DNA from 2 places in the Indioceanicola profundi genome. Region 2 is predicted to be linked to the other one. Evidence: riboswitches for the same ligand, from Rfam matches in the RefSeq annotation. Region 2 holds a riboswitch; the other holds the start of a gene.
The links. Region 2 has a riboswitch for cobalamin ahead of DOL89_RS01730 (TonB-dependent receptor plug domain-containing protein). Riboswitches for the same ligand answer to the same signal wherever they lie in the genome.

Region 1 (15,317 bases), on a different replicon from region 2:
CTGGCCAGATAATTGATGAGCGACAGCCCCAGCAGCGCAAGCGCCACGCCGGGTCCAATGCGGCCGAGCTGATGCAGCGCCTCCGGCCCGCCGGCCAGAATGCCGGCGATGATGGCGACAACGGCGAAGGCGACGGCGCCGCCGATCGCCCATTTCTCAATGCGTCCGAGGCCGACCGGCATGCCCTCGCGATTGCTGCTTCGGTCCATTCCTGTCAATCCTGTCAAGCCCCCGGCAACCAGTTGATATGTGCGGCCACGACCAGCAGCACGGTCAGAACGCCCAGCATGCGGGACTGCCGGTCACGCAGAGCGAAGAGCACGGGGTCGTCGTTCATCTGTCCGCGGAGGGCCGTGAGCCAAGCGGAACTCAGCCAGTATCCGAGGATCATGCAGATGAACCACAGGATCTCCGGCGTCGCGTAGGAGTGTGCCGGGGAGTCCGGCTCCACCAGATACATGAAGAAGACCAGGGCCGAGCAGAAACCGCTGGCCGCCCCCATGGCGAGCAGCCAGGGATGGTCGCCGGAGCGGTAGCCCCGCCCGGGCGTCGAACGCTTGCCGCTCCGCTCCAGTTCACTGCATTCCGTGTATCGCTTCATGGCTGCGAGGCTGAGAAAGAAGAACATTGAGAAGGTTAACAGCCACGGCGACATGACGGCCCCGATCACGGTGATGCCGGCCAGGATGCGCGTGGTGAACAGGAAGGCGAGGACAAAGAGGTCCAGGTTCGGAACGCGCTTCAGCCGGAACGAATAGGCCAACGTGACCACGAGGTAGAGCAGCGTCACAGCCGCGAATGCCGCCGGCGTGAACAGCAGCAGCACGCCCACCGCGGCCGCAAGCACAGGAATCGCCAGCAGACCGTTCGCAAGCGGCAGGGCGCCGCAGGCGAAGGGCCGCTTGCACTTACTCCTGTGCTGACGGTCATCGGCAAGGTCCAGCAGGTCATTCAGCAGATAGGTCGCCGAGGCGACGAGGCTGAGGATCAGCGTTCCGAGCGCCGCCATGGCGACTGCCCCGAGGTCCAGAACTTGGCCTGACAGCAGCAGCGGCACGAAGACCAGACCGTTCTTGGCCCATTGATGGACGCGGAGCGCCTTGGCCCAGATGCGCCAGTTCGCCGGTTCCAACGCGAACTGCTCATGCACCACGACATCTTCCGGAAGCCGCTTGGCAAGCTTGGTTCCGTTGCCGACCAGCACGGCCGAGCGGCAATGCTCCCAGACATGGATGTCGGTGACGGCATCGCCGCAATAGGTGAAATCCGGTCCGAACTTGGCCGTGATCGCATCGATCTTACGGCGGCCGGACAGGTTCGTCACCCCGTCGCTGCCGATCGCGTCATGGAAGAAGCCGATATCGGCCGCAACCTTGTCGACCAGACTTTGATCGGATGCGGAGACGATGGCGACCGTGCGCCCGTCCAGGCGCTGACGCAGCACCCAATCCAGGAAGTCCCGGTTCAGCGGCAGCGACCCGACGTCAAGATCCACCCGCCGGGCAATTTCCCGCTTCAGGTGGGCCTTGCCGCCGACGAAAAGCCAGTAGGGAATCAGCAACAGCAGCCAAGGCTGCTGTTTTATCAATAACGTAAAGCTTTCATAGAGCAGATCGGTCCTGAGCAGCGTGCCGTCCAGATCGACGATTAATGGACGGCTTTCTACCACGCCGCGGGCTTCGTCGAAGTCGTTCGCGGCGATGGCGGTGTTGCTGTGCAGCATGTAGGCCCCCTCGTCAGCGCCACCTCCAACACGCCGCCAACGCAAATGTCTCCGCGTTGCGGTGCAACATACGCGATATGAGCTGGGACTAATTTGTGACGAAGGGTCTGTAGTTCGGGAAAACCGCCGCTCAAGGGCATTCAACCCGTTTTTGTGACGCAACCCTGTGCTGCTTCGCGCATTAGGATGCTGCGGGAACACTGGCGGGGTGGAGAGGAGATGGGATTGAGGGTCCTGGTGGCGGAGGACGACGTGCTCATCGCGATGCAACTCGGATCTATACTCGAGGATCTGGGCCACGATGCGTGCTGGTTCGCCACAAGCGGCCCGGAAGCCATGGAGCTTGCCCGGCGGCACAAGCCGGACCTTGTGACCATGGACGGCCACCTCGCTGCCGGAACCTCCGGCATTCTGGCGGCATCGGCGATTTCCAGCACGCTCGGCATTCCCGTGGTCATGGTGTCGGGTCATCTCGATGCCCAGACCGCACAGGATGCCGGAGCGGTGGTTCTTGTCGGAAAGCCGTTTCAGCCGGCCGACATCGAGAATGCGCTCCACATCGCCTGCAAGCTCCGCCTGCCGACGCAAAGCTGACCATGGATAGCCGTCCGTCGGAAGCGGCGGGACACTTCTGACATCGGCATCCGATCAAGCGGTGGCTGAGGCGGCACGCCTCATCTCGCGCGTACCGCCTCCTGACGGACGAGCCGGTTCCGCCTAAACCTTACCGGCGCCGACCTTGACGGCGGCTGGCGCGGGGGCGGTGAGACGCTCGGCGAAGTAGTCCACGGTGCGCCGCAGCCCCTCCTCCAGCGACACTCTCGGCTCCCACTCCAGCATCGTGCGGGCGCGGGTGATGTCCGGGCAGCGCTGGATCGGGTCGTCCACCGGCAAGGGCTCGAACACGATGGGGCTGGAGCTGCCGAGATAGTCGCGGATCTTTTCCGCCAGCTCCAGCACGCGGGTCTCCACCGGATTGCCGAGATTGATCGGGCCGGTCACCTCGTCCGGGGCGTTCATCAGGCGGATCATGCCCTCGATCAGATCGTCCACATAGCAGAAGGACCGGGTCTGCGAGCCGTCGCCATAGATGGTGATCGGCTCCCCCTGCAGGGCCTGGACGATGAAGTTCGACACCACGCGCCCGTCCGCCGGGTGCATGCGGGGCCCGTAGGTATTGAAGATGCGCATCACCCGGATGCGCAGATCGTGCTGGCGGTGATAGTCGAAGAACAGGGTCTCGGCACAGCGCTTGCCCTCGTCATAGCAGGCGCGCGGACCGATCGGGTTCACATTGCCGCGGTAATCCTCGGTCTGCGGATGCACCGTGGGATCGCCATACACCTCCGAGGTGGAGGCCTGGAGGATCTTGGCCCCGGTGCGCTTTGCCAGTCCCAGCATGTTGATGGCGCCGTGCACGCTGACCTTGGCCGTCTGGACGGGGTCGTGCTGATAGTGCACCGGGCTGGCCGGGCAGGCGAGATTGTAGATCTCGTCCACCTCCACATAGATCGGGAAGGTGATGTCGTGGCGCATCACCTCGAAATGCGGGTTCTGTAGCAGATGGGAGATGTTCGCGCGGTTGCCGGTGAAGAAGTTGTCGACGCAGAGCACGTCGTTCCCCATCGCCAGAAGCCGCTCACACAGGTGAGAACCAAGAAATCCGGCGCCCCCCGTCACCAGGCAACGTTTGCGCCCACCAAACCGGTCCAGCAGCTCCCGACGGTGCATTCTTTCCCTCCACGGTTTCTTGCAAGCTGAACGCTTCAGCGGGCGATGCGGCACGGTAGAACCGGTTCAACATCTACAAAAGGGCAGGAAAAGTAGGTCGCCGGATGGCGAGGGATACCTCCGACCGAACGTAAAAACGCCAACGATCAGCTAGGATGCCCCCTCAATAGGCACCATGAAAGGCAGGAATACGGAACCGACCTATCCGTCCGCGCGGGGCGTCTGGAACGGGGCGGCCGGCATGCCGGCCGGACAGCGCACCGTGCTCTCAAAGGCTTATCGGACTTGTGCGGCGCGAAAGGCTGGACTATCAAGGCTGCATCGAAGGTGCCCCCTCGGGGGTGAAAAGGGAATGCGGTGAGGTCCGGAAGGACTGAATCCGCGGCTGTCCCCGCAACTGTGAGCGGTGAGCGCTGCCCGTCTACGGCCACTGGGAAACTGGGAAGGCCGGGCATGCGCCCTGACCCGCAAGCCAGGAGACCTGCCTTCGGAAATGCGTCGCACGGCCGTTGGGCGGGGTGTCCTGGCGGGGCGGGTTTCCGTTTCGTGCCGGCGCTTCGGAAGGAGTGCGCCCGCGTGAACGCCATGCCATCGCATGTCGGCACCGACCCGGCCTGTCCGGTTCCGCCAGCATCCGTCCCTTGGACGGTTGCCGCGCGGGCCTGCTTCCGATTTCGCATCATCGCGGAACGGAGCCTTGAAAAGTGCCAAAGTCCAGTCTCTACCCAATGTCCCGCCGGCCAGCGTTGTGGCTGGCATTCGGCATCGCCGCCGTCCTTCCCCTACCGGCATTTGCCCAGGCGGGCGTGCAGGCCGGAGACATAGAGGAAATCGTCATCACCGCCACGCGCGTGCCGACCCGCCTCGACCGTGTCGGCAGCAGCATCAGCGTGATCACCGCCAAGGAGATTGAACGTAGCCAGCAGCCCCAGGCCATAGACGTGCTGCGGCGCGTGCCGGGCGTCTCCATCTCCCGCAGCGGCGGGGTGGGATCGACGTCCCTCCTGCGCCTGCGCGGCTCAGAACCGGGCATGGTCAAGGTGGTGATCGACGGCGTCGAGATGAACGATGCGTCCAGCGCCAACCGGGAGTTCGATTTCAACGCCCTGCTCACCGATGATATCGAGCGGATCGAGGTGCTGCGCGGCCCGCAGAGCGCGCTTTACGGCAATGATGCCATGGCGGGCGTGATCAATATCATCACCCGTCGCGGCCAGGGTCCGCTCACGGTCCGCGGCCTGATCGAAGGCGGCGCCTACGACACCCTCCGCCAAAACCTGTCGGTGAGCGGCGCGTCCGGCGGCGTGGAATATGCCCTGTCGGGCAGCAACTACGAGACGGACGGTTTCTCCCGCATTGCCGCAGGCGATGAGGATGACGGAAGCACCGCCCGGTCGGTGCAGGGCCGGCTCGGCTTCCGCCCCAATGAACAGGTCCGGATCGACCTTTCCGGCGGCTGGTCCTGGCTGGACACGGATTTCGATCCCGGCGCCACCAGCGACGGGCTGGCCTTCCAGGAAAAGGAAACCCTGCATGGCCGGGCAGCAGGCATGCTGACCGGGTTGGATGGCAGATTGGAAACCACCATGGCCGTGGGCGCCAGCCGGACGGAGCGGGATTTCGACGAGCCTCTGGGCTTCTATCGCTTTTCCACCTTCGACAGCGACCAGCTCGGCGTCGACCTGCTCTCGAACCTGCGTCTGCGCGCGGCGGACGTGGCGACGCTCGGCGTCGCCTGGGACCGGGAAAAGGCTGAGACAACGAACACCAGTGCCGGCGTCACTGCGCCAGGCGTGTCGGCGGACGTGGAAACCTGGGCCGTGTTTGGCCAGTACCTGGCCGCCGTCACGGAGGAGCTGACGGTCACGCTGGGACTGCGCCATGATGATCACGCCCAGTTCGGTGGCGAGACGACCTGGCGCACCACCGCGGCCTATGCGCTGGACCAGACCGGAACCGTGTTCCGGGCCAGCTACGGCACCGCCCGGCGAGCGCCCAGCCTGTATCAGCTTTTCGACCCAAGCTTCGGCAATGCCGAGTTGGAGGCGGAAGAAAGCTGGGGAGCGGATGCGGGCATGGAGCAGAGCCTGCTGGATGGCAAAGTGACCGCCGGGGTCACTGTGTTCCGGAATCGCTACGACGATCTGATCGCCTTTACCAACGGCTATGTGAATGTCGGTGAGGCGCGCAGTCAGGGTATCGAGGCCAGCCTGTCCGCACGCCCGGCGAGCTGGTTGGAGCTGAGCGCGAACTATACCTGGCTGGACACCAAGAACCTGGATACCGGCCGCGAACTGCCGCGCCGTCCGCGCAACATGGTGAATCTCGCGGCGGATATCGCCTTGACGGAGGTTGCCAGCCTTGGGGCCGACCTGCGCTATGTCAGCTCTCAGCTTGATCGCGCCACCGCCACCTCGCCCCGGCTTGACGGATACGCGGTCGTCAACCTGCTTGGGCGCTGGCGTGTGGCGGACGGCATCAGCCTGTTCGGCCGCATCGAAAACCTGTTCGACGAGGAGTATCAGGAGGTCCTGAACTACAACACGCCCGGCCGCTCCGCCTATGGCGGCGTCCGGGTGGAGTTCTGATCGATGATCGCCCGCGCCCTTCTGATGCTGCTGTTTATCGCGCTGTCCGTCGGAGGGGCGCAGGCGGCGCCGACCCGCGTGGTTTCGCTCTCCCTCTGCACCGACCAGTTCGTGCTGGCGCTGGCAGAACGAGGACAGGTCGCGGCGTTGAGCCGTCTGGCCGGCGACCCGCATCTGTCGCCCTTTGCCGCCCAGGCAGCGGGCATGCCCCGGCATGGCGGCACGGCGGAGGAAATCCTGATGCTGAAGCCGGACCTTGTTGTAGCAGGCGGCTTCGCCCGCGGCCGTACGGTGGAGATGCTGGAACGGCTGGGCGTTCCCGTGCTGCGCCTGCGCTCCGCCACCTTGCTGGCCGATATCCTGCCCCAGGTGGAGCAGGTGGCCCAGGCGCTTGGCCGTATGGAGGAGGGCCATGCCCTGCGGGCCTCCCTCGAAGCGCGGTATGCCGCCAAGCAGGGCGGACAGCGGGTCGGCACGGCGGCGCTGTACCGCCCCGGCGGGGATGCGCCGGGCACCCGCGACCTTGCCAACGACATGATGTCGACCGCCGGTCTGACCAACATTGCCGGCAGGCTGGCCCGCCGCGCCAATGGCCGGGTGTTCGTAGAGCAGCTGGTGCTGGACCCGCCGGACATATTGGTGGTGGACAGCCGACGGCCGGACCGGCCGGGCATCGGCCAATCCATCCTGGATCACCCCGCCCTGCGCCCCATCGCCGGCCGGATGCGGGAGGTGGAGTTCCCAATCAAATACTGGCTCTGCGCCGGTCCAGGCTCGTTCGACGGGGCCGAGGTGCTGCGTGCCGCAGCGTTGGAAACTAAGCCATGACCGTCCTTTCCGTTCCGGCACGGTCCCTTGTAGCTGACATGCCGCTCTGCAGTGGGCTGGCGGCGTTGCTGGCGGTGCTGTTCGTGACATCCCTGGTGGTCGGCCCGGCGGCGGTTCCGCCGGGAGAACTATTGGCCGGGCTCTTCGGTCGGGGCGATCCGGCCGTAGTGCTGGTTGCACAGGAGATAAGGCTGCCCCGCGCCCTGTTGGGAGCATTGGTCGGGGCCGGGCTGGGCATGGCCGGGGCAGCGCTGCAGGGCTTTCTGCGCAATCCCCTGGCCGATCCTGGCCTGGTTGGCGCCTCCTCCTCCGCCTCGGTCGGGGCCGTGCTGGTGCTGTATTTCGGGCTGTCGGCCGCCTTTCCCCTGGCGCTGCCCCTGGCCGGAATGACGGGCGCTGGCGTCGGCATGGCCTTGATCCTGATGTTGGCTGGCAGGCAGGCAAGCGTACTGAGCTTGATCCTGGCCGGGGTGGCTGTGCAGACGCTGGCGGGATCGTTGACCTCCCTTGCCCTCAACCTCGCCCCCAACCCCCACGCGGCGCTGGAGATCGCCTTCTGGCTTCTCGGCTCGCTCACCGACCGCACGCTGGACCATGCCGCGGTGGCCGCCCCCTTCCTTGCCGCCGGGCTGGTCATGCTGTTCCAGGCCCGGCGGCATCTGGACGCGCTGGGTCTGGGGGAGCGGACAGCGGTCAGCCTGGGGGTGGACGTGGACAGGCTGCGGCTGCGGGTCGTACTTGGCACGGTGCTGGCCGTGGGGTCCGGGGTTTCGGTGACCGGCAGCATCGGCTTCGTCGGGCTGGTGGTCCCGAACCTGTTGCGCCCGCTGGTCGGGCATGAGCCCGGACGCCTGCTCCTGCCAAGCGCCCTGGCCGGCGGCGCCCTTCTGCTGCTGGCCGATATCCTGGTGCGGCTGGCGCCAACCAATGATGAGCTGAAGCTGGGCGTCGTCACCGGCCTGATCGGAGCGCCATTTTTCCTGCATCTGCTGCGCAAGTTGAGAGCGGAGGTCCGATGAGCGGGCTACAGGCCACAGGCATCTCCGTCGCCCTGGGGGGCAGGCCGGTGCTGGACGGGGTAACCGCCCGGCTCACCCCTGGGGAGCTGGTCGGGCTTATCGGCCCGAACGGGGCCGGCAAGACCACCCTGCTCGGCGTGCTGGCTGGGCTGACCCGGCCCGACAGGGGAGAGGCGACGCTGGACGGTGAGCTGCTTGCCGCCCTACCGGGACCGGAACGGGCGCGGCGTCTGGCGTATCTGGACCAGAATGCCCACAGCCATTGGCCGTTACGGGCCGAGCGGGTGGTCACGCTGGGCCGGCTGCCACATGCCGATGCTTGGCGCGGTCCGGCGCCGGAGGATGCGGCGGCGGTGGAGCGCGCATTGGCGCGCTGTCAGGTCATGCATCTGCGCGACCGCATCGCGACCACCCTGTCCGGCGGGGAACGGGCGCGGGTCATGTTGGCCAGGGCGCTGGCGGTGGAGCCTGACTATCTGCTGGCGGACGAACCCGCGGCAGGCCTTGACCCCTATCACCAGCTCCAGGTGATGGAACTGCTGGCCGGGTTGGCGGCTGCGGGCATGGGGGTACTCGTCGTGCTGCACGACCTTACGCTGGCGCTGCGCTTCTGCACCCGGCTCTGCCTGCTGGCGGAAGGGGCAGGGATCGTCGCCGATGCAGCTCCCGCCGACCTTATTGAAACCGGCCTGCTGGAGCGGGTCTATGGCATCGAGTTGCATCACGGCGCCCGCGACGGGCAGCCCTTTGCACTGCCCTGGCGACGTGGGCCGGGAGCATGCAATGCCTGATGCCCTGCCCCGCGTGACCCTGGTTCTCGGGGGTGCCCGCTCAGGCAAGAGCCGCCACGCCGAAACCCTGATCCGCGCCCTGCCTTCCCCATGGAGCTATATCGCCACTGCCCAGCCCTTTGATGCAGAGATGCAGGAGCGGATCGCCCGTCATCAGGAGGATCGTAGCGAAGGCTGGATCACGGTGGAGGAACCGCTGGATTTGGCCGCGGCCCTGCGGGCACAGGCGGGCGGGCCGGTTCTGGTCGACTGCCTGACCCTGTGGCTCAGCAATCTCATGCTGTCTGAGCGCGATCCGGAGATGGAGACGGGCCGCCTGCTTGCGGCACTGGATGTAGTGGCCGGACCCGTCGTGCTGGTGTCCAACGAGGTCGGGATGGGCATCGTGCCGGACAACGCCTTGGCCCGCGCCTTTCGCGATGCTGCCGGCCGGCTGAACCAGAGGGTAGCGGCCATGGCCGACCGCGTCGTGCTGGTGGTCGCCGGACTGCCTTTGACTGTGAAACAGGAGACATCCCATGGATGAGTCGAACCCGGAGGAAGCGGCCGCCCGGCACAGGATCAAGATGCAGAAGCGCAAGGCCCTGCAGGACGCACGGATCGCCGCGGCCACGCAGGAGAAAGGCTTGCTGATGGTCCACACCGGCCCCGGCAAGGGCAAGTCCACCGCGGCTTTCGGGCTGATGATGCGCGCCGCCGGGCACGGCTTCCGAGTGGGGCTGGTCCAGTTCACCAAAGGTACTTGGGCGACGGGCGAGGATGTGGCGCTGGAGCGCTTTGCCGACCTGATCGACCGCCATGTGATGGGAGAGGGTTTCACCTGGGAAACCCAGGACCGCGACCGCGACGTTGCCGCCGCTCGCCAAGCCTGGAAGAGGGCCAAGACGCTGATGGCGGACCCGGCCTACCGGCTGGTGGTGCTGGATGAGCTGAATATCGTGCTGCGCTACGGCTACCTGGATGTGGAGGAGATTGTAGCCGTGCTGTCCGCACGCCGGCCGGACCTGCATGTGCTCGTCACCGGACGCAACGCCAAGCCGCCCCTGATCGAAGCGGCCGATCTGATGACGGAGTTCGTTGCCGTGAAGCACCCCTTCCAGGCCGGTATCAAGGCGCAGGCGGGAATCGAGTTCTGATGAAGCGCCCGGCCAGCCTGATGATCCAGGGTACCGGTTCCGACGTCGGCAAGTCGTTGCTGGTGGCGGGGCTGGCGCGCGCCTTCTCCCGCCGCGGGCTGGCGGTTCGTCCCTTCAAGCCGCAGAACATGTCGAACAACGCGGCAGTCACGGCGGATGGGGGTGAGATTGGACGGGCACAGGCATTGCAGGCGCTGGCCTGCGGCGTGGAGCCGACCGTCGACATGAATCCGGTGCTGCTGAAGCCACAGAGCGATATCGGCGCCCAGGTGGTGGTGCAGGGGCGGGTTTTGACCGCGGCGCGGGCCGGGGATTACCAGCGCCTGAAGGGCCAGCTTCTGACCCGCGTGCTTGAAAGCTTCGGGCGGTTGGGACAGGACGCCGATCTGGTGCTGGTGGAAGGCGCCGGCAGCCCGGCGGAAACCAATCTGCGCGCCGGCGACATCGCCAACATGGGCTTTGCCCAGGCCGCCAGCGTGCCGGTGGTGATCGCCGGCGACATAGACCGCGGCGGCGTGATCGCAAGCTTGGTAGGAACCCATGCCGTCCTGGCCCCGGAGGACAGAAGCCTGATACGGGGCTTTCTCATCAACCGGTTCCGGGGCGATGTCCGCCTGTTCGACGAAGGCATTTCGGAAATCGGGCGACACACAGGCTGGGCCTGCTTCGGTGTGCTGCCGTACCTGCCTGCTGCCCGCCGCCTGCCGGCAGAGGATGCGGTCGTCCTGGATCGCGCAGCAGGGCAAACGGCTGCCGGCCTGAAGATCGCCGTGCCGATGCTGAGCCGCATCGCCAATTTCGACGATCTCGACCCATTGCATCTTGAGCCGGAGGTAGAAGTGGAGATGGTGTCGCCCGGCCGCGCCATTCCCGGCGATGCCGCCTTGGTGATCCTGCCGGGCAGCAAGGCTACCATCGCGGACCTGAAGTTTATGCGGGCACAGGGCTGGGACATCGACATCCAGGCGCACCTGCGGCGTGGCGGACATGTGCTGGGCCTGTGTGGCGGCTACCAGATGCTGGGCCGGACGGTATCCGACCCTGAGGGTATCGAGGGCCCGGCAGAGACGGTGACTGGCTTGGGCCTGCTGGAGGTGGAGACGGTTCTGGCTGGGCCGAAGGTCCTGCGCCGCGTCGCGGGCAGGATGGTGGATGGCGGTGCGCCATTCGACGGGTATGAGATCCATATCGGCCGCACCGGGGGGCCGGACACGGCACGACCACTGCTCCGTTTCGAGGACGGAACGTTGGACGGCGCAGTCAGCGCGGACGGCAGGATCGGCGGCTGTTATGTCCATGGCATCTTCGCCGATGACCGCCTGCGCGCCGCCTTTCTGAAGCGGTTCGGCTGCACGGGCGGCCTGTCCTACCGGGCAAGCGTCGAGACGGCATTGGACGGGATCGCCGATGCCATGGAATTGCACCTGGACCTGGATGGGCTGCTCGCCATCGCCCGGCAGGGGTGACGGAATGTCCGCCCTAGACCAGCAGTGCCGCGAAGACACCTGCCGCCCCCAGAAGCCACAGGATCGCCAGAGCCCCACGGTACAGATGCAGAGCGTCCCGGATATCCGCTGCGGTGGCAGCGGCCCGGCCCCGCCCCATCCAGGCATCCTCCACCCGCGTTTCCCCATAGACCCGAGGCCCCGCCAGCCGAAGTCCCAACGCCCCTGCCATGGCAGCCTCCGGCCAGCCTGCGTTCGGGGAGCGGTGCCGGGGCGCATCGCGCCAAGCCGCCCATACCGCACCCGACGCGCTGAAGCCGGAGCGGAACAGGGCAGCGCCGGCGATCAGCAGGGCTGTGAGGCGGGAAGCCGGCAGGTTCAACAAATCATCCAGCCGTGCCGCCGCCCAACCAAAATACAGGTGACGGGGCGTGCGGTGCCCGATCATGCTGTCCGCGGTATTTACCGCCTTGTAGAACAGCAGTCCCGGCAGTCCTCCGACCAGCAGCCAGATGGCCGGCGCCACGACGCCGTCCGAAAAATTCTCGGCAAGACTCTCGATGGCGGCGCGGGAGACGCCGGCCTCATCCAGGCTTTCCGGATTGCGCCCGACGATATGGGCCACCGCACGACGTCCGGCCGGGAGTCCCCCCGCCCCAAGCGCCGCAGGAACATCCGCGACGAACCGGTACAGGCTGCGCTGGGCCAGCAGCGTGGCGGCGACAATAGCTTCCAGCAGCAGCCCTGCCAGTCGATACGGTTCCGGAATGAGGTCGACCAGCTTCTGGATGGCAAGGCCCGCCGCGATTGCTCCGGCCGACAGCATCACGACTGCAAGAACGCCGGCCGCGCGCTGGCCCGCGCTGCTCCGGCATGGTCGGTTCAATCCTCTGTCCAATACGGATATCACGGCGCCGATCCAGACGACCGGATGCCGGATCGCGCGATAGAGCCGGTCCGGGTAGCCGAACGCCGCCTCGACTGCCAATGCGGTAAGCAGCAGGAGAAAGGCGTGCGCCAGCGCGTCTTCGATGAGGGAGGAAAGTGGGTCCATGGCGCGATCCCATAGCATAGCTCCATTTGCGGGACAGCCGCCCGCTTCGCCAGCCCTGCCCCATGGCGGCGAGCTCGACGCGGCCCGCCGCCTCTATCCTGACGCCCCACAGCCCTGGATCGACCTCAGCACCGGCATCAATCCCTGGCCCTATCCTGTCGAGCCGGTCTCACGGGAAGCATGGACGCGGCTGCCGGGAGCGGACGCACTGGCCAGGTTGCTGACGGCAGCCGCGCAATGTTACGGCGCGCCCGGACCGGCCGATGTGGTAGCTGCCCCAGGCACGCAGGCCTTGATCCAGATGCTGCCGCGTCTGCGCCATCCGGGTCGTGTCGTGATACAGGCGCCGACCTATGCCGAGCATGCCAGATGTTGGGCGCTGGCCGGGCATGAGGTCGTTTTGGTGGATGATCCGGAAGCCGGGCTGGACAGCGCCGACGTCTGCATCATCGTCAATCCCAACAATCCCGACGGACGGCGGCACGATCCCACAAGGTTGGGCCGCTGGGCCGCCCGGCTGGCGGCACGAGGCGGTTGGCTGCTGGTGGACGAGGCTTTTTCCGACGCCGATCCAGGGCTCAGCGCGGCCAGATTCGTGGGATCGCCCGGCCTCGTAATCCTTCGCTCCTTCGGGAAGTTCTACGGTCTGGCCGGGGTGCGGCTGGGATTCGTCCTCACCGATGCCGGTCTGGCCGGGCGGATCGCCGACATGCTCGGCCCCTGGGCAGTGGCCGGCCCGGCGCTGGAGGTCGGAACGCGGGCGCTGCTGGATCATGCATGGGCCGACCGGACCCGCCGCCGCTTGACAGCGGCGGCTGCGGGGCTGGACCAAATCCTGTCGCACGGTGGGCTGGACGTATTGGGCGGAACGAGTCTGTTCCGGCTGGCAGGCATCCGCGACGCCGAAGTTCTGTTCGAACGGCTGGCTCGAGCCGGAATCTGGGTGCGGCGCTTCCCCGACCAGCCGGACCGGCTCCGCTTCGGCCTGCTGCCGGACGACAGGGCGGCGGACCGTCTGCAGGATGCACTGGCTGGTCGCCCCTGACGCCCAGCCATCCCAGGCGCTGCCTCAGCGGCGTTCCGCCGAGGTCAGCCGAATCCCTGCACAGCTTTCCGTACCGGACTCCGGCTGGGTGCCGAGCGGGGGCTTGGCCAGGGTGGCCGCTACCCAGTCCGCCAACACCTCTGCCACGCGCGGGTTGCCGGCCGCCGGCTCCTCACCTTGCGTCCGCGCTTCTTGGCGCACCTCCCCACGGCTGCCGACCCGGTCCATGCCATGGTCGGTCTCCAGAAATTCGACGTAGCAGGCGGTTCCAGGCCGGTAGTGGTTCACGACTTCGGCGATCAGGCGGTGATCCTCATCATTCACGGCCGCCGCATCCTCCGCCCCGTGCAGCACCAGCGTCTCCGCCAGCGTATCGCGCCAGGCGGCGGTCAGTGGCTGCTCGGGCAACTGGTGCCAGTAGCTGTAATGCCGCCCAAACAGTCGTTCCTCGCCGTCCCAGCCGTGGAAATCCCTGAGAATGCGGCCATGCAGCGCGTCCTCAGCTTCCAGATCGGCGGGCGGACGCTTTTCCAGATAGAAGCGGCGCAGGGTCTCGCGGGCGCTTTCCGCCCGTTCGGCGGACTGCACCGGATCGCCGTCGCCGAAGACGACGTCCTGAATGCGGATCACATCCAGGATATAATCGTGCCAGTTCCGCAGAACGGTACCATAGACCGCCACGCCGCGCGGCGCCGGCCCTTGGGCGGCGAGCAGCGGTGCTTCCAGACCGCCCATCGAGTGGCCGAACATGAAGATCCGTTCCGGCGGGATGCCGCGCACTTCCATCATGGCCTTGTAACCGGCCTGGAACGCGGCCAGCTCGGTTTCGAAGTCGATGGAATCGCACCGCGGCGTTCCCCTGCTGTCCCCCATGCCCGACTTTTCCACCCGATAGGTGCCGACGCCGTGGGCCAGCAGTTCAGCAGTCAGCCGGGAATAGATGAAGTCCGGACTTGGCGACTCCACGGACGAACAGGTGTAGCCCTGGATGATGAAGACCACGGGCGCATCCGGGCGCCCCTCCGGCAGCACCAGGATGTCGCGCAGCCTGCCGCCCTGGAAAGGCACGGCGCCATAGCTGACCGATGCGTCCCGATACGTCTCCTCCGGCTTGCCGACGGCCGTGCCGGAAACCGTCAGTTCCCGGCCGTCCCGCCAAAGGGTGAGTTCCAGCGCATCTCCAGCCCGCACCACGCCAATGGCGGCGACCAGCCCTGCGGGCGAGGAGATCGCCGTGCCGTTGAGCGCCAGGATCACATCGCCGGTCTGGACTCCGAGCCGCTCCGCGTTGAGGGCGGGCAGAACCTGCCGCACTAGCACGCCGCGCCCCTCGCCGACCTCGGCGACCAGCTCCGGCGGTACTGCGACGGGCGCCACCCCGAGGGCGGCCGTCCGGGGAAGCACATCCTCCGCGGCCCGAACAGGACTGGCGGCGAACCCGGCTCCGATCAGGAGCAAGGCCAGTGCGGGAGCAAGGCGGCGAAGCGGCATGGGGGAATCTCCGGGCCGGGTTGCATGGATGCAGATTAGCCCGGCAGACGGGGGATGTAGAGGCCACTGCCGCAGTCTTGCCTGGAGCCACCTGCTGAAACGAGGCACCCTGATTGGGATGGCTGCGCACCCAGTCCGGATGGGCGCGTATCCGCAAGTCCGCGGCTAGACTGCCGCGCAACGACGAATAACCAGGATTCGGGAGGAACCGCGTGACCACAGCAGGGCAGAACTTCATTGCCGCGCGCGACGCGCTTCTGGCCGCGCGCACCGACTATGCCGCCGCGCGGGCGACGTTCCGCTGGCCGGAGACGGAGCGCTTCAACTGGGCGCTGGACTATTTCGACACGATCGCCCGCGGCAATGACCGCACGGCGCTGCATGTGGTGCAGGAGGATGGCGGCGACGTCCGCCTGTCCTATGCCCAGCTCTCGGAGCGGTCCTCGCGCCTGGCCAACTGGCTGCG
Region 2 (15,317 bases):
CGGTCGGCCCCGCCCGGCTGGGCCGTCCCGACGCTGCGCAGCCCGAGGATGCTGGAGGCCGGCGCCTCGTTGGTGGCCAGGGCGATGCCGACATCGTCCGCCTTCACGATCAGGGCCACGGCGCCATACACGACCAAGGTGATGAGAGTGCCCACGAGCGCCAGTATCAGCGCCTGATTCCAGAAGGAGGATGACTCCTCCGCCACGGTGGACAGGGTGATGGCCATGATCTCGGCCGACAGGATGAAGTCGGTCTTGATGGCGCTGCTGATCTTCTCTTCCTCCAGCGCCTGTGCGTCGGCAGGCGATTCCGCCACTTTGCCGCCGGCGCCGTGCACCTCCGCATGCGGCCAGAAGGCCTCATAAACCTTCTCCGCGCCCTCATAACAAAGGAAGGCGCCGCCCAGCATGAGCAGCGGCGTGATCGCCCAGGGGGCGAAAAGGCTGAGCAGCAAGGCCGCGGGAAGAAGGAAGATGAGCTTGTTCTTGAGCGAGCCCATCGCGATCCGGGCGATGATCGGCAGTTCGCGGCTGGCCGCGAAGCCCACCACATAGCGCGGCGTCACCGCGGCATCGTCGACCACCACGCCGGCCGCCTTGACCCCCGCCCTTGCCGCCTGCCCGGCCGCATCGTCCAGGGATGCCGCGGCGACCTTCGCCAGACCGACCACGTCGTCCAGCAGAGCGATAAGTCCGGTGCTCAAGGAAGGGCTCCTGTCGAGGTGACACGCCGTGCGCGCGGGGTGGGTCTGCCGAGAACACCCTACTGCGCATATGGGTTCCTGACCAGCAGCAGCCCTGCTTCCCGATTCAGCGTTTAAGCACCAGCGCCACCCCGGCCGCAGTCACCCCCATCCCGGCAAGCGCCAGCCAGCCCAGCGTCTCCCCGAACAGGGCCCAGGCCATCAGGGCCGTGGTGGGCGGGGTGAGATAGAACAGGCTGGCGACCCGCGACGCCGCGCCCTGCCGGATCAGAAAATAGAGCAGGAAGACCGCGCCGACGGAAAGGACGAGGCAGAGCCAGCCGAGAGCGAAGACGAACTCTCCCGTCCACCGCACCTGCATGGTCTCCGTCAGCGGTGCCAGGATGGCGAACAACAGGGCGGACGCGGCGTACTGGATGGCGGTGCCGCTGCGCAGGTCCATGCCGGCGCAATGGCGCTTCTGATAGAGCGTGCCTGCCGTGATTCCGAGCAGGGCCACCACGGCCAGGGCCAGCGCCCAGCCCAGGCCGGAGCGCAGGGCCAGCTTTTCCCAGACCACCAGCGCCACGCCGACGAGGCCGAGCGCGAACCCCGTCCACTGCCGCCCGGTCAGCCGCTCCCCCAACAGCGGGCCGGCCGCGATGGCGGTCAGAAGCGGCTGCAGCCCGACGATCAGGGCCACGGTTCCGGCGGGGAGCCCCTGCGAGATGGCGCTGAATACTCCGCCGAGATAGGTGCCATGGACCAGCAGGCCGGCCAGCGCGATCCGCCCCGCCTCCCCCGCTGTCCGCGGCCAGGGCGCACGCAGGACAAGCGCCACGGCCCCGAGCAGCAGCGCCGTCAGCACCATCCGGATCAGCAGGAAGGTGAGCGGTTCGGCATAGGGCAGGCCGAGCTTGCCGCCGATGAAGCCCGTGCTCCACAACAGCACGAAGAGCCCCGGCGCGAACAGGGCCAAGGCGGCGCGCGGCGGTGTCGACATGGGATCGGTCACAGATTCCGGTCACGGGGCCGCCCGGACTGACGCGCTCCGCCGCCCGGCCGTGCGGCCCCGCACCAGGGACCGCAGGCTTCCTTTACCACCGTGCCTGTCGGCTTGCACCGTCCGGATCAGCTATCCCGCACGGGAGCAGGGTTGCGCCTCGGCCGGCGGATGATCTCCACATCCGTGATGAGGCGCGCTCCACGCTGGTAGGTGGCATAGCGCCAGAGCCACTGGATGGTGACCAGCAGCCGCTTTTCGAACCCCACCAGCAGATAGACATGGATGATGGCCCAGAGGACCCAGGCCATCCATCCGGTCAGCTTGCGCTTGCCGAAGTCGAAGACGGCGGCGTTGCGCCCCACGATGGCGGTGTTGCCGCGGTTGTGGAACCTGAAGGGCGGAAGCGGCGCCCCATCCGTCAGGTTGCGGGCCAGCGCCTTGCCCAGATGATCGCCCTGCTGTTTGGCGACCTGGGCCAGGCCGGGGAGCGGCTTCCCGTCCTCCCCCAGCGTCAGCGTGGTGTCGCCCAGGGCATAGACACCATCCAGCCCGGGAACGGACAGGTCGGGGTTGACCTTGATGCGTCCGGCGCGGTCGATCTCGACCCCCAGCCAGCGTCCGGCCGGGCTGGCCGCAACGCCCGCCCCCCAGACGATGGTGGAGGCCGGGATGAACTCCCCGGCGACCACGACCCCGTCCGCCCGCACCTCCTGCACCGCCTTGTTCAGAAGGATTTCGACGCCCTTCTTCTTCAGCGCGTCGTGGGAATAGGCCGACAGGTCTTCGGGGAAGGAGGCGAGGATGCGGGGTCCCGCCTCCACCAGCAGGATGCGGGTCTTGGCCGGGTCGATCCGGCGGAAGTCGCGCGCCAGGGTATAGCGCGCCAGCTCCGCCACCGCCCCGGCCATTTCCACGCCGGTTGGGCCGCCGCCGACGATGACGACGGTGAGCAGCCGCTGCTGCTCCACCGGATCGTCGCAGGTTTCCGCCTGCTCGAAGGACAGCAGCAGCCTGGCGCGCAGGGTACGCGCATCCTCCACCGTCTTCAGGCCGGGGGCATGGGTGGCCCAGTCGTCATGGCCGAAATAGCTGTAGGTGGAGCCGGTGGCGATGATCAGCCGATCATAGCGCAACGCGGCCCCGCCGCCGGCCAGCTTCACCTCCCTGGCGGCGGCATCGATCCCAGTCACCTCCCCCAGCACAACGTCGATGTTGCGGTGGCGCGACAGGATCTTCCGGATCGGCTCGGCGATATCCGCCGGGGACAGGGCGGCGCTGGCGACCTGATAGAGCAGCGGCACGAACAGATGATGGTTGCGGCGGTCCACCACCGTGACCCGGGCCCGGGTTCCGCCCAGCGCCGCGGCCGCGGCAATGCCGCCGAAGCCGCCGCCAATGATCACCACATGCGGCCGGTCGTCCACCGGCGCCGGCGTCACGTCCGCTCTCGCGCCCGTTCCGGCAGTTACATCCTGCCCCTCGGAGGAACCGGTTGTCAGGGAAGGATTTACGGTCATCGGCGGCTCAGTCTCGTCAAGTGGGCGTAGGACCCCTCCCGCTCCGACACGCGGAGCAGGTACAGCTTCCGACCGGTTCTGGCCTCATGCACGGTGATCACGTCCCCGGGGCTGAGCAGCCAGTCGGGATCGTACAACTCCCGTACCCGTCCCGGCAGTTCATTGCAGCTCCAATGCTGGCCGTAGGGGGTGCGGGCCTCGAGCACGAGGTCCGCTGTGCGCTGTTCCGGCATGGCTTGGTCCGATCATCGCCAGGATTCGGTCCAACAACGGACCGCTATGTTCGTCCCATTCCGGCAGCCGCACTTCTGCCGGCTGTCACGACAGCAGATTCAGCGTCGGGTCCGCGGGAGCCGGCGGTTCCGCGCCGTCACCGACCTCGGCGGCGACGCGGTCGGCTGGAACATCCACCTCGACGAAATGATCGGCTGCGCCGAGATGGATGCGGCACCCCGTTCCCTGTGCGACCACCAGGGTCACCCGGCGCGGATTGATGAAGCAGTCGTTCCCGTCGAGCGTCCGATAATTCAGCAGATCCATGATCAGCCTTTGCGCTGTTGATCCTGTTCCAACAGGCGCGGTGCGCGGGCCGTCACGGAATGGCCCAGCCCGGCCGCTGTTCCCAGTCGGGCCATTCGAAGGGTCGTCCAGAATCATGCTGAGCAAGCTGTCCGCGTTGAGAGAAAGCCTGCGCACCAGCCTATGGCCGGCGCCGGTCGGGCTGAGCATCGTTGCCGCGCTGCTCTGGTGGGGCGCCTACAGCCTGGACTCGATCCTTGTTCCTGAGGACCTGCCCCGCCATGTGCTGCTGACCGCCGGCAGCGGGGACGATGCCCGCAACCTGCTGACGGCGCTGGTGAGCTCGCTCATCACACTGGCCGGCGTGATGTTCTCCATCACCATGGTGGTCCTGTCGCTGGCCGCCAACCAGTTCGGCTCCCGCCTTGTTCGAACCTACACCAGCGACCCCCGCACCCAGCTCTCACTCGGCGTCTTCACCATGACCGTCGTCTACGGTCTGCTGGCGCTCCGCACGGTGCAGAAAGACATGCCGGCGGCGGAGGTGCCGCAGATCACGGTTGCGGTGGCGCTGCTGCTTGCCCTGATCTGCCTCGTGGTCATGCTGCTGTTCCTCAGCGTCGTGGCCCGGCTGGTCGTGGCGGACAATGTCATCGAGCGGGTCTCTGCGGAGCTGGAGAGCGGCATCAAGGGCCTCCCCATCGCCAACGGCGCCCCGTCAACCGTGGGCCAGGGAGAGGACAAGGTCCCCGATGAGCTGTTCCGGGATTTCGCCATCGTCCGCTCCACCGAGGAGGGCTACGTTCAGGCCGTGGAGTATGGCGATCTGGCCAAGTCCGCCTGCGAGGCCGACGTGGTGATCCGGCTGGACTACCGGGCCGGCGCCTTCATGTGCCGGCATGGCTGGCTGGCGCAGGTTTCCCCGCCGGACCGGCTGACCCCGGAGCTTGAGACGCTCATCCAGAAGCACGTCCTGATCGGCGACCAGAGGACGCCCACGCAGGATCTGGAGTTTCCGATCCGCCATATGGTGGACATCGCCCTGCGCGCTTTATCGCCCGGCATCAACGACCCCAATACGGCCATGGCGGTGGTCGACCGGCTGCGCGGTGCGCTGTCCCGGCTCATGGGCCGGCAACTGCCCGGCATCACCTATAAGGACGAGCAAGGCACAATCCGGATCGTGGCGAAGCGGACCGGCTTCGACGGCATCTTCGATGCGGCCTTCAACCAGATCCGGCAGGCGGGCGCGGCAAAGCCCGCCATGGCGATCCACCTGCTGGGCTCCATCGCCCGGCTGGCCGAGCATATCCGCACGGCGGAGCAGCGGGACAGCCTGATGAAGCACGCGGAGATGACAGCCGCAGCCTGCCTGCGGGCGGCCGAGGAGGAGCATGACCGGGCGGATGTCAGGCTGGCGCTGGCCGCGGCGCGGCACAAAATCTGCGAGATGGGGCCCAGCGACCTGGAGAACCGGTCGGAGGGCGTGACCCGGTCGGCCGCCCTTCGCCAGGCATAATCGGCTGGCAGGCTGGCTGCCGCCGCCCGCCGCCTGGAGAGGACGGCGGGATGCACAGGCGGAGGGACGGCAGGTTCCACCCGGCTTCTCGATGGCGACGTCTGGAACCGGGCGGGGGCTGGGAAGGTTTAGACGGAGCGGACGTCCCGGACGGCCACCCGAACCCAGAAAAAGAGAGGATGGCGCGAATGGCCACCACCCCGCAGCAACCGATCATCCCATCCATGGACCAGCGACAGGCTCCGCCGGACCAGCGCGACGCTCCGCTGGATCACGCCGCCGCCACCCCCATCGAGCGCGCGGAAGGGGCGGAGCTGCGCCGCCCGCCGGAGCAGACCGGCACTGCCGCCGCTCCGCCCATCACCACAGGGGCGGAGCCGATCCGGCCGACGCCGGACGACGCCCTGCACGGCATGCCTCCGGACCTGACCCATGGCGACCACGCCCACAGGGAGGCGGACGAGGCGTTGCACTGGGGTGCGCTCGCCGCCATCGCGATCGTGGTCGGATTGTTCCTCTGGGCGCTCGGCACCCTCATCTTCACGGCGGGCTGATCCTCAGCCGCCAGCCCGGCTGCTTCGTGCCGTTTCCGTTGCCTTGGCGATCTGCTCGGGCGGCAGTTCCAGAAGAAGCGGGATCAGGTCCGTCTGCTCCACCTGCACCTGACGCTCGAACGTGTCGCGGAGATGCTCGTACTCTCCGCGCCAGGAGGCGTCGTGCCGATCCTCCCGGCGGGCCAGATCGCCGGCGAGGGTTTCCACCTCCTGCTGCAGCTCCGTCGTGGCCGCGACCGGATCGGGCCATGCCTGGGTGGCCCCCAGCACCGGATGCACAGCGGCGGTCATCATGTTTCCATGTATCGCCCAGAGGGCAGCCAGACGCGCGAACCCGTCGGCCCGTTCCTCATGCGCCTGTTGGGGACTGTTGCCGATCACCCCCAGCAGGTCGCGCGCCGCCAGATGGTCCTCGCGGATAAGGTCTGTGATCATCATGCGCGCCGTTCCTCCTGCCTCGACCGGGTAGGGAACGGCGCGCGGTGCTGACGGGTTCCGGGCCGCGCTTACGCCCCGGCGCCGTTGGCCGGCAGTTCGCCCGGCTTCACCACCTCGAAGGCGGAGAGATCCCCCTTCTCCCTTTCCTCATCCGGCAGGCGTCCGCTGATCCGGAAGCAGAGGGTTTCGGCGATGTTGGTGGCGTGGTCGCCGATCCGCTCCAGATTCTTGGCCGCGAACAGGAGATGGGTGCAGGAGGTGATCCGCTGCGGCGTCTCCATCATGTAGGTCAGCAGCTCGCGGAACAGGGAAGTGTAGGCGCGGTCCAGCTCCTGGTCGCGATCACGCACCGCCATGGCCAGTTTGATGTCATCGGCATCGTAGGCCCGCATGATGTCATGGATCATCTCGCAGGCGATCCGCCCGATCGGCCTCAGCGAGCGGGCCAGCGTGACTTCCGGCAGGGAATTCAGCGCCAGGGCCCGCTTCGCCACATTGGCCGCGAAATCCCCGACCCGCTCCAGATTGTTGGAGATGCGCAACGCCGCGATCACTTCGCGCAGGTCGCGGGCCATAGGCTGGCGAAGGGCCAACAGCCGCAGCGTGTGGGCCTCCACCTCCCGTTCGAGTTGATCGACCAGCTCATCCCGCTGCATCACCCGGGCGGCAACATCGGCGTCGCGGTCTACAATTGCCGTGATGGCGTCTGCCAGCTGCTCCGCCGTCGTTGCGCCCATGCGGGAGATCAACGCATGCAATGTCCGCAGCTCGGTGTCGTAGGCATTGACGATGTGCTTCGTTTCCGTGCGGTTTTCTTCCACGGTCTGCTCCCTCGCATGATTGCCCTACCCGAACGGATAGAAGCGCTTTCCCCAAACGTGTAATCGGGTCATAACTATTCTGGCGGCATGGTTCCGCCCGCCCTCCAGTCTAGCGGTTTTTCATGACGCCTCATGACTTGATCAACATCATTCAGAAGCATGAGCGCTGGCTAAAGCGACTGACGGGCGGCGCGCGCGCCATGATGGCGCTGGCAGACCTGCAAGGCCACAGCTTTGCAGGTGCAAATCTTCAATCCGCGAAACTATCCGGGGCGAATCTTTCGGATTGCGATTTCACCGGCGCCAATCTCAGTCTCGCCGACCTGTTCGCCGCACGTCTGAACCGGGCCGTCCTGGTGAAATGCGACCTCACCGGCGCCGACCTCCGCGGGGCGCATCTCCGCGGCGCGCGGCTGAAGGGGGCGATCCTGCGCGGGGCCGATCTTCGCGGCGGCGCGCTGTTGGACCGCCGGACGCCCACCCAGATGCGGGTGCAGCCGTCGGACATGGCCGGCGTGGATATGGATGAGGCCCAGCTTTCCAATGCCAACCTGGCCGGCGCCGACCTGACGGACAGCACTCTGGTGGGCGCCGACTGCGCCGGGGCACAGCTCACCGGCTGCAACTTCGCCCGCGCCAACATGAAGAACGCCAATCTGGCCGGCTCCGACATGCGGGGAGTCAGTCTGGTCCAGGCCAATCTGACCGGGGCCAGCCTACGCAACGCCAATCTGGCCGGCGCCGTGCTGAGCGGCGCGGTGCTACGGGGCGCGGACCTTCACGGCGCCAATCTGGAAGGCGTGGACCTCGGCGGAGTTGACATTGCGGGGGCCAATTTCACCCGGTCCGCCGACAGCTTCTCCGAATCGGTGCAGGATATGCTGGCCCAGCACAAGGTCTGGATCGAGTCCAATGGGGCCAAGGGCGAACGCGCCAATCTGGATGGTCAGGATCTGGCCCATATCGACCTGACGCGGGTCAATCTGGGCGGGGCCAGTCTGAAGGGGGCCAACCTGACCGGGGCCAAGCTGTCGGAGGCGCTGCTGGTCATGGCCGACTTCGCCAATGCGGTGCTGAAGCATGCGGACCTCAGCAGGGCCACGCTGGACGGCACGAACCTCCGCGGCTGCGACATGGCGGGCGCCTGCCTGGATCAGGCGCGGGTCGGGTCGGTGGACATCAAGGGACCTGACGGCAAGCCCACCGGCCGCAGATGGCCGGCGAATCTGAGCGGCGTGGTCCTGCAGCAGGCCAGCCTCAAGGGGGCCGTGATGCGCGACGCCAACCTGTCCGGGGCCGACCTGCGCGGGGCGGACCTGACCGATGCGGTTCTGGTCGATGCCAATCTGACCGGGGCCGATCTGGACGGGGCCGTGACCATGGGCGCTTCGCTTCCCGCCCCCGACGACCCAGACGAGGACTGACGGCTGGGCGTCAGCCTCTCCCGACCCGCTCAAGCAGCATGCCGCAGCGCTCCTCCGGCCCGGCGGCATCGCCGTCCGGCAGGATCAGCAGCCGGTCCGCCGGAATCCAGCGGCGGCACAGCCCTTCCATGATCGCCTGGAAATGAAGCTGGTGCCAGGGATTGGCGCTGCGCACCCCGTCGGCGGGGATGGGGCGCCCCCAGGGCAGGACGATCACCAGCGAATATTCCGCCATGGCGGCGACAGCACGGACCAACAGCGCCTCCGTCCCATCGGGGTCCTCCACCCCGTATCCGTTGGACAGCCAGAACGCCACGAAATCCAGGGGGGTGCGGTCGCTGACCAGACCGCCATCGGTACGGGCGAGATCGCGCGCCAGCGCATCGGCATGGCCGCGCAGCAACGACCGGTGCTCCGCCCGTGTCAGGCTGTGGAGATCGAATCCCGCCTCCAGCATGGCGCGCATCGCCTCTGGCAGCAGCGGCAGTTCCAGCGTTTGCGCCAATCTCCCGGCGAGCGTGGTCTTGCCAGTACCGGCACTTCCCGTGATTCCGAGCCTTGGTCTGTCCGTCGATCCCATCATGACGGCTTCAGGCTACCTGCCTTCCGGCGCCGCCGCCATGGTACCCAAGTATCAGATTGCACGGCTGCCCTGTGCGCCCGCAGCGGTCGGCGGCGCTTGCGGCGGCGGTTCCGCCAGGAATAGAGTGGCCCTAGCGTCGGTCCCCACGACAGGGTGAAAAGGGAACGCGTGTGCGGCCCGGTTCCAACCGGGCCTACGCCGCGGCTGCCCCCGCAACTGTGATCGGTGAGCCGGCCGCCCCCCGGGGTCCATCCCCGCGGATGCCACTGGAAACCCGCCTCCGCGCCATGTCGGCGAAAGGGGCGGCGGACTGGGAAGGCCGGGCGGCCGACAAAGACCCGAGAGCCAGGAGACCTGCCGGCGTCATGCGTCACGCGGCCATCGGGCGGGGTTGCACCGGTGGAACGGTTTTCCGTTTGCGGTGACGTGCCCGTAGGGTTGCCGTGGACGGAGGGCGCATGACGCATCCTCTGACGATCAGTCCGGTGAGGCACCGGGTCCGGCCAAGGCCGGCCCCGCGCTCCGGACGGCCGCGTGTCCGCGGCGGCCCGTCCGCAAACCGCCGGCCGGCCCTGTCCAGGCGCCGTCCGGCCGCCTGTCCTGACATGATGACCAAAGCAAAACTGTTCCCCCTGGGCCTCGCCCTCGCCCTTCCAATCCTTCCCCTGCCGGCTGTCGCGCAGTCCTCGAGCGAGGTGGAGGAGATGGTGATCACCGCCACCCGCGTCCGCACGCCGGTCAGCCGCCTGCCGGCGGGCATCAGCCTCGTCACCCGCGCCGAGATCGAGGCCAGCGGCTGGCAGACCCTGCCCGACGCCCTGCGCCTTTTGCCCGGCGCCAGCGTGGTGAGCAGCGGCGGTCCCGGTGCCAACACCTCCGTCTTCCTGCGCGGCACCAACAGCGACCATGTGCTGGTCCTGCTGGACGGGCTTCCGGTCAACGATCCGTCCCTGGCTGCCGGCGCCTACAATTTCGGTGACGACGTGCTGGGCGGCCTGCAACGGATCGAGGTGGTGCGCGGCCCGGCCAGCACGCTCTACGGTTCCAACGCCATCGGCGGCGTCATCAACCTGATCACCCGCGCCGGGGCCGACCGGCCGGCGGTGGCGGAGATCGACCTCGGACTGGGCACCGACGGGACCAAGCGCGGCACGGCCGGCCTGTTCGGCACCATGGGCCGGCTGGATTACGGCCTCAGCCTGCAGGGCTTCACCACCGATGGCGACAACGCCACGCCGGACCGGCTGACCGGCGGCGATGGGGAGGAGAACGGGTTCGACAACCTCACCGCCATCGCCAAGGCCGTGTACCGGCTGGACGCCGCCCGGTTGGAGGGGCTGGTCCGCTGGCGCGAGTCGGATGCGGACATCGACAATGTTCCGCTGGACGACCCGAACTCCCAAGCAAGGGCGGAGCAGTTGAGCTGGCAGACGGCCGGTGAGCTGGACCTGCTGGCCGGCGCGCTGACCTCCCGCCTCGCGGTGGGGCAGAGCATCTATGACCGCCGCTTCACCAACGCCCCCGATGCCGTGGACGGCGGCAGCAGCAATGACCGGTTCGAAGGCGCCCGCACCAGCGTGGACTGGCAGAACAGCTACGCTCTGCCCGGCCTGCCGGTGCTGCGCGATGCCGTCCTGGTGGCCGGCGCCAGCTATGTGCATGAGACAGTGGAGCTGGACACGCGGCAGGAGTCGGAGTTCGGCCCCTTCACCCAGCAGGTGGATGCGGAGGCCGACGGCGTCGCCCTGTTCGCCCATGCGCAGGCCCGTGTCGCCGGCCGCCTGAACCTGACCGCCGGGCTGCGCCACGACCGACCGGACGATTACGGCAGCCGCACCACTTGGCGGCTGGGCGGCGTGGTGGAGGTGCCGGAGTTGAACAGCCGGCTGACCGCCGCCGTCGGCACCGCCTACAAGGCCCCCGGCCTGTATGACCGCTACGGCGTGAATAATTTCGGCTATCAGGGCAATCCCGACCTGGAAGCCGAGGAGAGCTTTGGCTGGGAAGCCGGGGTCGAGACCGATCTGGCCGCCGCCGGCCGGGCGGATTTCGCCACGCTGGGCATCACCTGGTTCGCCAATGATGTCGACGATCTGATCCAGTACGACTTCGTCAGCAACAGCTCCATCAACATCGACGAGGCGGAGGTGGAGGGCGTGGAAGCCAGCCTGGAGCTGCGCCCTACCGACTGGGCGGAGCTGCGCGCCTCCTGGACCTGGACCGACGCCCGTGATGGGCGCACCGGCGCCCGTCTGGCCCGCCGGCCGGAGAACGCCATCAGCCTGCTCGGCCGCTTCACCCCGGTGGAGGGCCTGTCCCTGTCGCCGGAGGCGCAGTTCGTGGGCCAGCGGCAGGATGTCGTCTATGGCGATGACGGCAGCTTCCTGGGCAATCAGGGCGTTGGCGGCTACTGGCTGGTCAATCTGGCCGTGACCTATGCCGTGCTGGACGATGTGGAGCTTTATGCCAGGGCCACGAACCTGGCAGACCGCGCCATCGAGAACCCGAACGGCTTCGCCCAGCCCGACCGCGGCGTGCTGGCCGGCGTCAGGGCGCGGTTCTGATGCGGCGGGCGGCGGGCATGATGGCGGCAGCGCTGCTCCTGGGGGGCTTTCGGCGTCCGCCGGCATGGCGTCCGACCGCCCACAAGTGACGGGGGAGACGCCGCGGCGCGTCGTCTCCCTCAATCTCTGTACCGACCAGTTGGCGGCGCTGCTGCTCCCGCCGGAGCGGATCGCCGCCCTGTCCTTCCTGTCCCGTGACGAGGGGCTGTCCCATGTGGCCGGTCTGGCTCGGGACCTGCCCGTCGTCCAGGGCATGGCGGAGGAAGTGCTGGAGCTGGCCCCCGATCTGGTCCTGGCCGGCAGCTTCACCACCCGGCCCACGGTCGCGTTGCTGAAGGCGCGCGGCGTGCCGGTGCTGGAGCTGGGCCTGATCTCCAACTTCGACGACATCCGCACCCAGACCCGTGAAATTGCCGCCGCCCTCGGCGTCCCGGAGCGCGGCGAGGAGCTGCTGAAGGAGATGGAGGCGAAGCTGGCCGCCGCCGCACCTTCGGATGCCGCCCGGCCCAGCGCCCTGACCTTCGCGCCCGGCGGCTTCACTGCTGGGTCCGGCACGCTGTCGGATGCGGTCATGCAGGCGGCGGGACTGGAGAACTACGCCGCTGGTCAGGGCCTGATCGGCTACGGCTATCTGCCGGTGGAGACGGTGGCCGCCAGCCCGCCCGACCTGCTGGTGGCCGATACGGACCCGGACGGCTATCCGTCCCTGTCCGGCCGGCTGCTGGCCCACCCGGCGCTGGCCCGCAGCGTGGGACCGGAGGCGCGGCCGCAGGTTCCAGGAAGCCTCTGGACCTGCGGCGGGCCGTTCACGGCGGATGCCGTGACCCTGCTGGCCGAGGCGCGCGCACGGCTGCTGCAACGGGCAGCGCCTCAGGTCGCGCAGGCTCCGGAACGGTCGCCATGAGCATGGCCGGACGTCTGATCTTCCCGGCCATGGCGCTTCTGGTCGGCCTGCTGTTCATCGGCTCCCTGGCTATCGGTCCGAGCGCCGTATCGTTGGGCACCGCCCTGGCCGACTGGTGGGCCGGCGGGGACAGCACGGCCGCTGTCATCTTCGCTGAAATCCGCCTGCCGCGCGCCCTGCTGGGCTTGGCGGTGGGCGGGGTGCTGGGCCTGTCAGGTGCGGCCTTGCAGGGGCTGCTGCGCAATCCCCTGGCCGAGCCGGGACTGATCGGCGTGTCCGCCACGGCGGCACTGGGGGCGGTGATCGCCTTCTACAGCGGCTGGTCCCTTGTAGTGCCGCTGGCTCTGCCTATCGGCGGCATCGCCGGAGCGCTGGTTGCGGTGGCGCTGATCTACGCGCTGGCCGGGCGGGACGCCGGCGTGCTGACCCTGATCCTGGCCGGCGTCGCCGTGAGCAGCCTGGCCGGGGCGCTGACCTCCCTGGCACTGTCCCTTTCCCCCAACCCCTTCGCCCTGGCGGAAATCGTGTTCTGGATGCTGGGCTCCCTCGCCGACCGCAGCATGCAGCATGTCCTGGTCTCCGCGCCCTTCATGCTGGCGGGCGCCGCCATGCTGCTGACCACCGGCCGGGCGCTGGACGCGCTGAGCCTGGGGGAGGACACGGCGCGCTCCATGGGATTCGAGCTGGGGCGGACGGGTGCGCTCGTCATCGTCGGCACGGCGCTGGCCGTGGGGGCCGCGGTGGCGGTAACGGGGGCCATCGGCTTCATCGGCCTGATCGTGCCGCACCTCCTGCGCCCCCTGGTGGGGCACCAGCCCTCCCGCCTGCTGCCGCTGTCGGCGCTGGGCGGGGCGGCGCTGATCCTGGCCGCCGATATCGCCGTGCGGCTGGGCGGGCCGGGACCGGAGCTGAAGCTGGGCGTGGTGACGGCCCTGCTGGGCGCGCCCTTCTTCCTGGCGCTGGTGCTGCGCACCCGCCGGAGCATGGCGTGATGGTCACGATGGGCGAGCTGGCCGCCATCGGCGTAACCCATGGCTATGGCTCCCGGACGGTGCTGGCCGGGGTGGAGCTGCGCATCGGCCCCGGCGAACTGGTGGGGTTGATCGGTCCGAACGGGGCCGGCAAATCCAGCCTGCTGCGCTGCATGGCCGGGCTGGCGCAGCCCCGCGGCGGCAAGGTCCTGCTGGACGGACAACCCTTGGACAAGGTCCCGGCCAACCGCCGCGCCCAGCGCCTAGCCTATCTGGCCCAGGGCGCGGAGGTCCATTGGCCGCTGACGGTGGAGCGGCTGGTAGCCCTGGGCCGGCTTCCTCATCTCGGCCCGTGGAGCCGGCCCGACGATGCGGACACGCATGCCATCGAACGGGCGATGGAGCTGTGCGACGTGGCCAGCCTCCGCTCCCGCACCGCCACCACCCTGTCGGGCGGCGAGCGGGCGCGGGTGCTGCTGGCGCGGGCGCTGGCGGCGGAGCCGGCGCTGCTTCTGGCCGATGAACCGGTTGCCGGGCTGGACCCGTATCACCAATTGCAGGTCATGGATGTTCTCTGCGCCCGCGCTGCCGCGGGCACCGGAGTCTTGATGGTTCTGCACGACCTCACACTGGCGGCGCGGTTCTGCAGCCGCGTGGCGCTGCTGCATCAGGGGCGCGTGGCCGCCGATGGCCCGCCGGGCGAGGTGCTGCGCCCCGGCCTGCTGGAAGAAGTCTATGGCGTCCGCATGGCCGCCGCCCGGCTGGACAGCGGGGAGACGGTGCATCTGCCGTGGGAGCCGCTGGCGCGCGGATCGGGGCGGTGACGGCGGAACTGCACGCGCCGGCGCCTGCGACGCTGGCGGATGCATCCCGACGGAACGCCTCCCGCCGCGATGCCCGCGCCATTCTGGTTTCGGCCGTGCTGCATCTGGCCGGACTGTCTGCCCTCGCGCTGGTCCTGAATCCGTCGCCCGCACGCCTACCCGCCCCCCTTCCCGTGGAGCTGGTTCCGCCGGAAGAGCTGGCGGCAACGGCGCGCGCGGGGCAGGCCCTGCCGGAGCTGCCGCGAATCGAGCTGCCGACCACGTTGGGCGCGGCGGGTCAGGGAATGACCGGGCCGGGACTGCCGGAGCTGGCGGATAGCTGGCCGGGCGTGCCGGTGCGCATCCGCCCGCCCCGCCTGAGCGCCAGCAGTTCCCAGGGACTGCGCGCGCCCGACCTTCCGCCGCCCATTCCGGCGATGGAGGGGTACGATCTGGAATCGGCGTTGCAGAAGGCGGATGCCGCGCCCGGACGCCGGCCGGTGGCTGCCCGCAGCCATCCCGACAATCCCCCGCCGCTCTATCCCGATTCGGCGAAGCGGCTGGGCCTTCAGGGGGAGGCGGTGGTGCGGGTGACCGTGGCTCCCGACGGAACGCCGGAAAAGCTGATCCTGGTGGAAAGCAGCGGCTGGTCCGTGCTGGACGATGCAGCGCTCGAAACCGTGCGGCAGTGGCGCTTCCTTCCCGGACAGGAAGGCGGGGCCGAAGTCCGCAGCACCATCGAACTGCCTATCGTTTTCAGCCTCAACGATGGCTGACGCGGCCGGCGGGCGGTTTTAATCCAGGTCCAGATCGCCGAAGGGATTGTGACCGGGGTTGTTGGCGTCGAGGCTGTCGATCATCTGGACCAGTGCGCCACGGAGCGTTGGAAGGAGTTCCAACGGAATCTGGCTGATCGCCACCCGCTCCACCTCCGCCGCCATGGGCTGCAACACGTCACGGAGCGCCTTGCCCTTCGGGGTGAGATAGATGTTGACCTTGCGGCGGTCCTGC

Region 1: another riboswitch for cobalamin. It lies ahead of DOL89_RS19950 (TonB-dependent receptor plug domain-containing protein); the one in region 2 lies ahead of DOL89_RS01730 (TonB-dependent receptor plug domain-containing protein).

The regions. Positions count from the first base shown of each region.
Region 1 covers NZ_CP030127.1:845,516-860,832, forward strand. The annotation lists gene DOL89_RS19930 (lysylphosphatidylglycerol synthase transmembrane domain-containing protein) at 1-209, opposite strand, end outside; gene DOL89_RS19935 (UbiA family prenyltransferase) at 224-1,723, opposite strand; gene DOL89_RS19940 (response regulator) at 1,943-2,317, shown strand; gene DOL89_RS19945 (UDP-glucuronic acid decarboxylase family protein) at 2,441-3,454, opposite strand; cobalamin riboswitch at 3,763-3,957, shown strand; gene DOL89_RS19950 (TonB-dependent receptor plug domain-containing protein) at 4,159-6,042, shown strand; gene DOL89_RS19955 (ABC transporter substrate-binding protein) at 6,046-6,870, shown strand; gene DOL89_RS19960 (FecCD family ABC transporter permease) at 6,867-7,889, shown strand; gene DOL89_RS19965 (ABC transporter ATP-binding protein) at 7,886-8,680, shown strand; gene cobU (bifunctional adenosylcobinamide kinase/adenosylcobinamide-phosphate guanylyltransferase) at 8,673-9,206, shown strand; gene cobO (cob(I)yrinic acid a,c-diamide adenosyltransferase) at 9,199-9,816, shown strand; gene DOL89_RS19980 (cobyric acid synthase) at 9,816-11,282, shown strand; gene cbiB (adenosylcobinamide-phosphate synthase CbiB) at 11,296-12,315, opposite strand; gene cobD (threonine-phosphate decarboxylase CobD) at 12,314-13,360, shown strand; gene DOL89_RS19995 (PDZ domain-containing protein) at 13,385-14,851, opposite strand; gene DOL89_RS20000 (AMP-binding protein) at 15,064-15,317, shown strand, end outside.
Region 2 covers NZ_CP030126.1:358,858-374,174, reverse strand. The annotation lists gene DOL89_RS01785 (DUF808 domain-containing protein) at 1-704, opposite strand, end outside; gene DOL89_RS01780 (DMT family transporter) at 811-1,686, opposite strand; gene DOL89_RS01775 (NAD(P)/FAD-dependent oxidoreductase) at 1,815-3,206, opposite strand; gene DOL89_RS01770 (hypothetical protein) at 3,203-3,439, opposite strand; gene DOL89_RS01765 (hypothetical protein) at 3,525-3,746, opposite strand; gene DOL89_RS01760 (DUF2254 domain-containing protein) at 3,862-5,244, shown strand; gene DOL89_RS01755 (hypothetical protein) at 5,433-5,798, shown strand; gene DOL89_RS01750 (hemerythrin domain-containing protein) at 5,802-6,236, opposite strand; gene phoU (phosphate signaling complex protein PhoU) at 6,305-7,057, opposite strand; gene DOL89_RS01740 (pentapeptide repeat-containing protein) at 7,180-8,481, shown strand; gene DOL89_RS01735 (ATP/GTP-binding protein) at 8,492-9,064, opposite strand; cobalamin riboswitch at 9,185-9,440, shown strand; gene DOL89_RS01730 (TonB-dependent receptor plug domain-containing protein) at 9,670-11,628, shown strand; gene DOL89_RS01725 (ABC transporter substrate-binding protein) at 11,693-12,532, shown strand; gene DOL89_RS01720 (FecCD family ABC transporter permease) at 12,529-13,524, shown strand; gene DOL89_RS01715 (ABC transporter ATP-binding protein) at 13,524-14,327, shown strand; gene DOL89_RS01710 (energy transducer TonB) at 14,294-15,082, shown strand; gene DOL89_RS01705 (MarR family winged helix-turn-helix transcriptional regulator) at 15,101-15,317, opposite strand, start outside.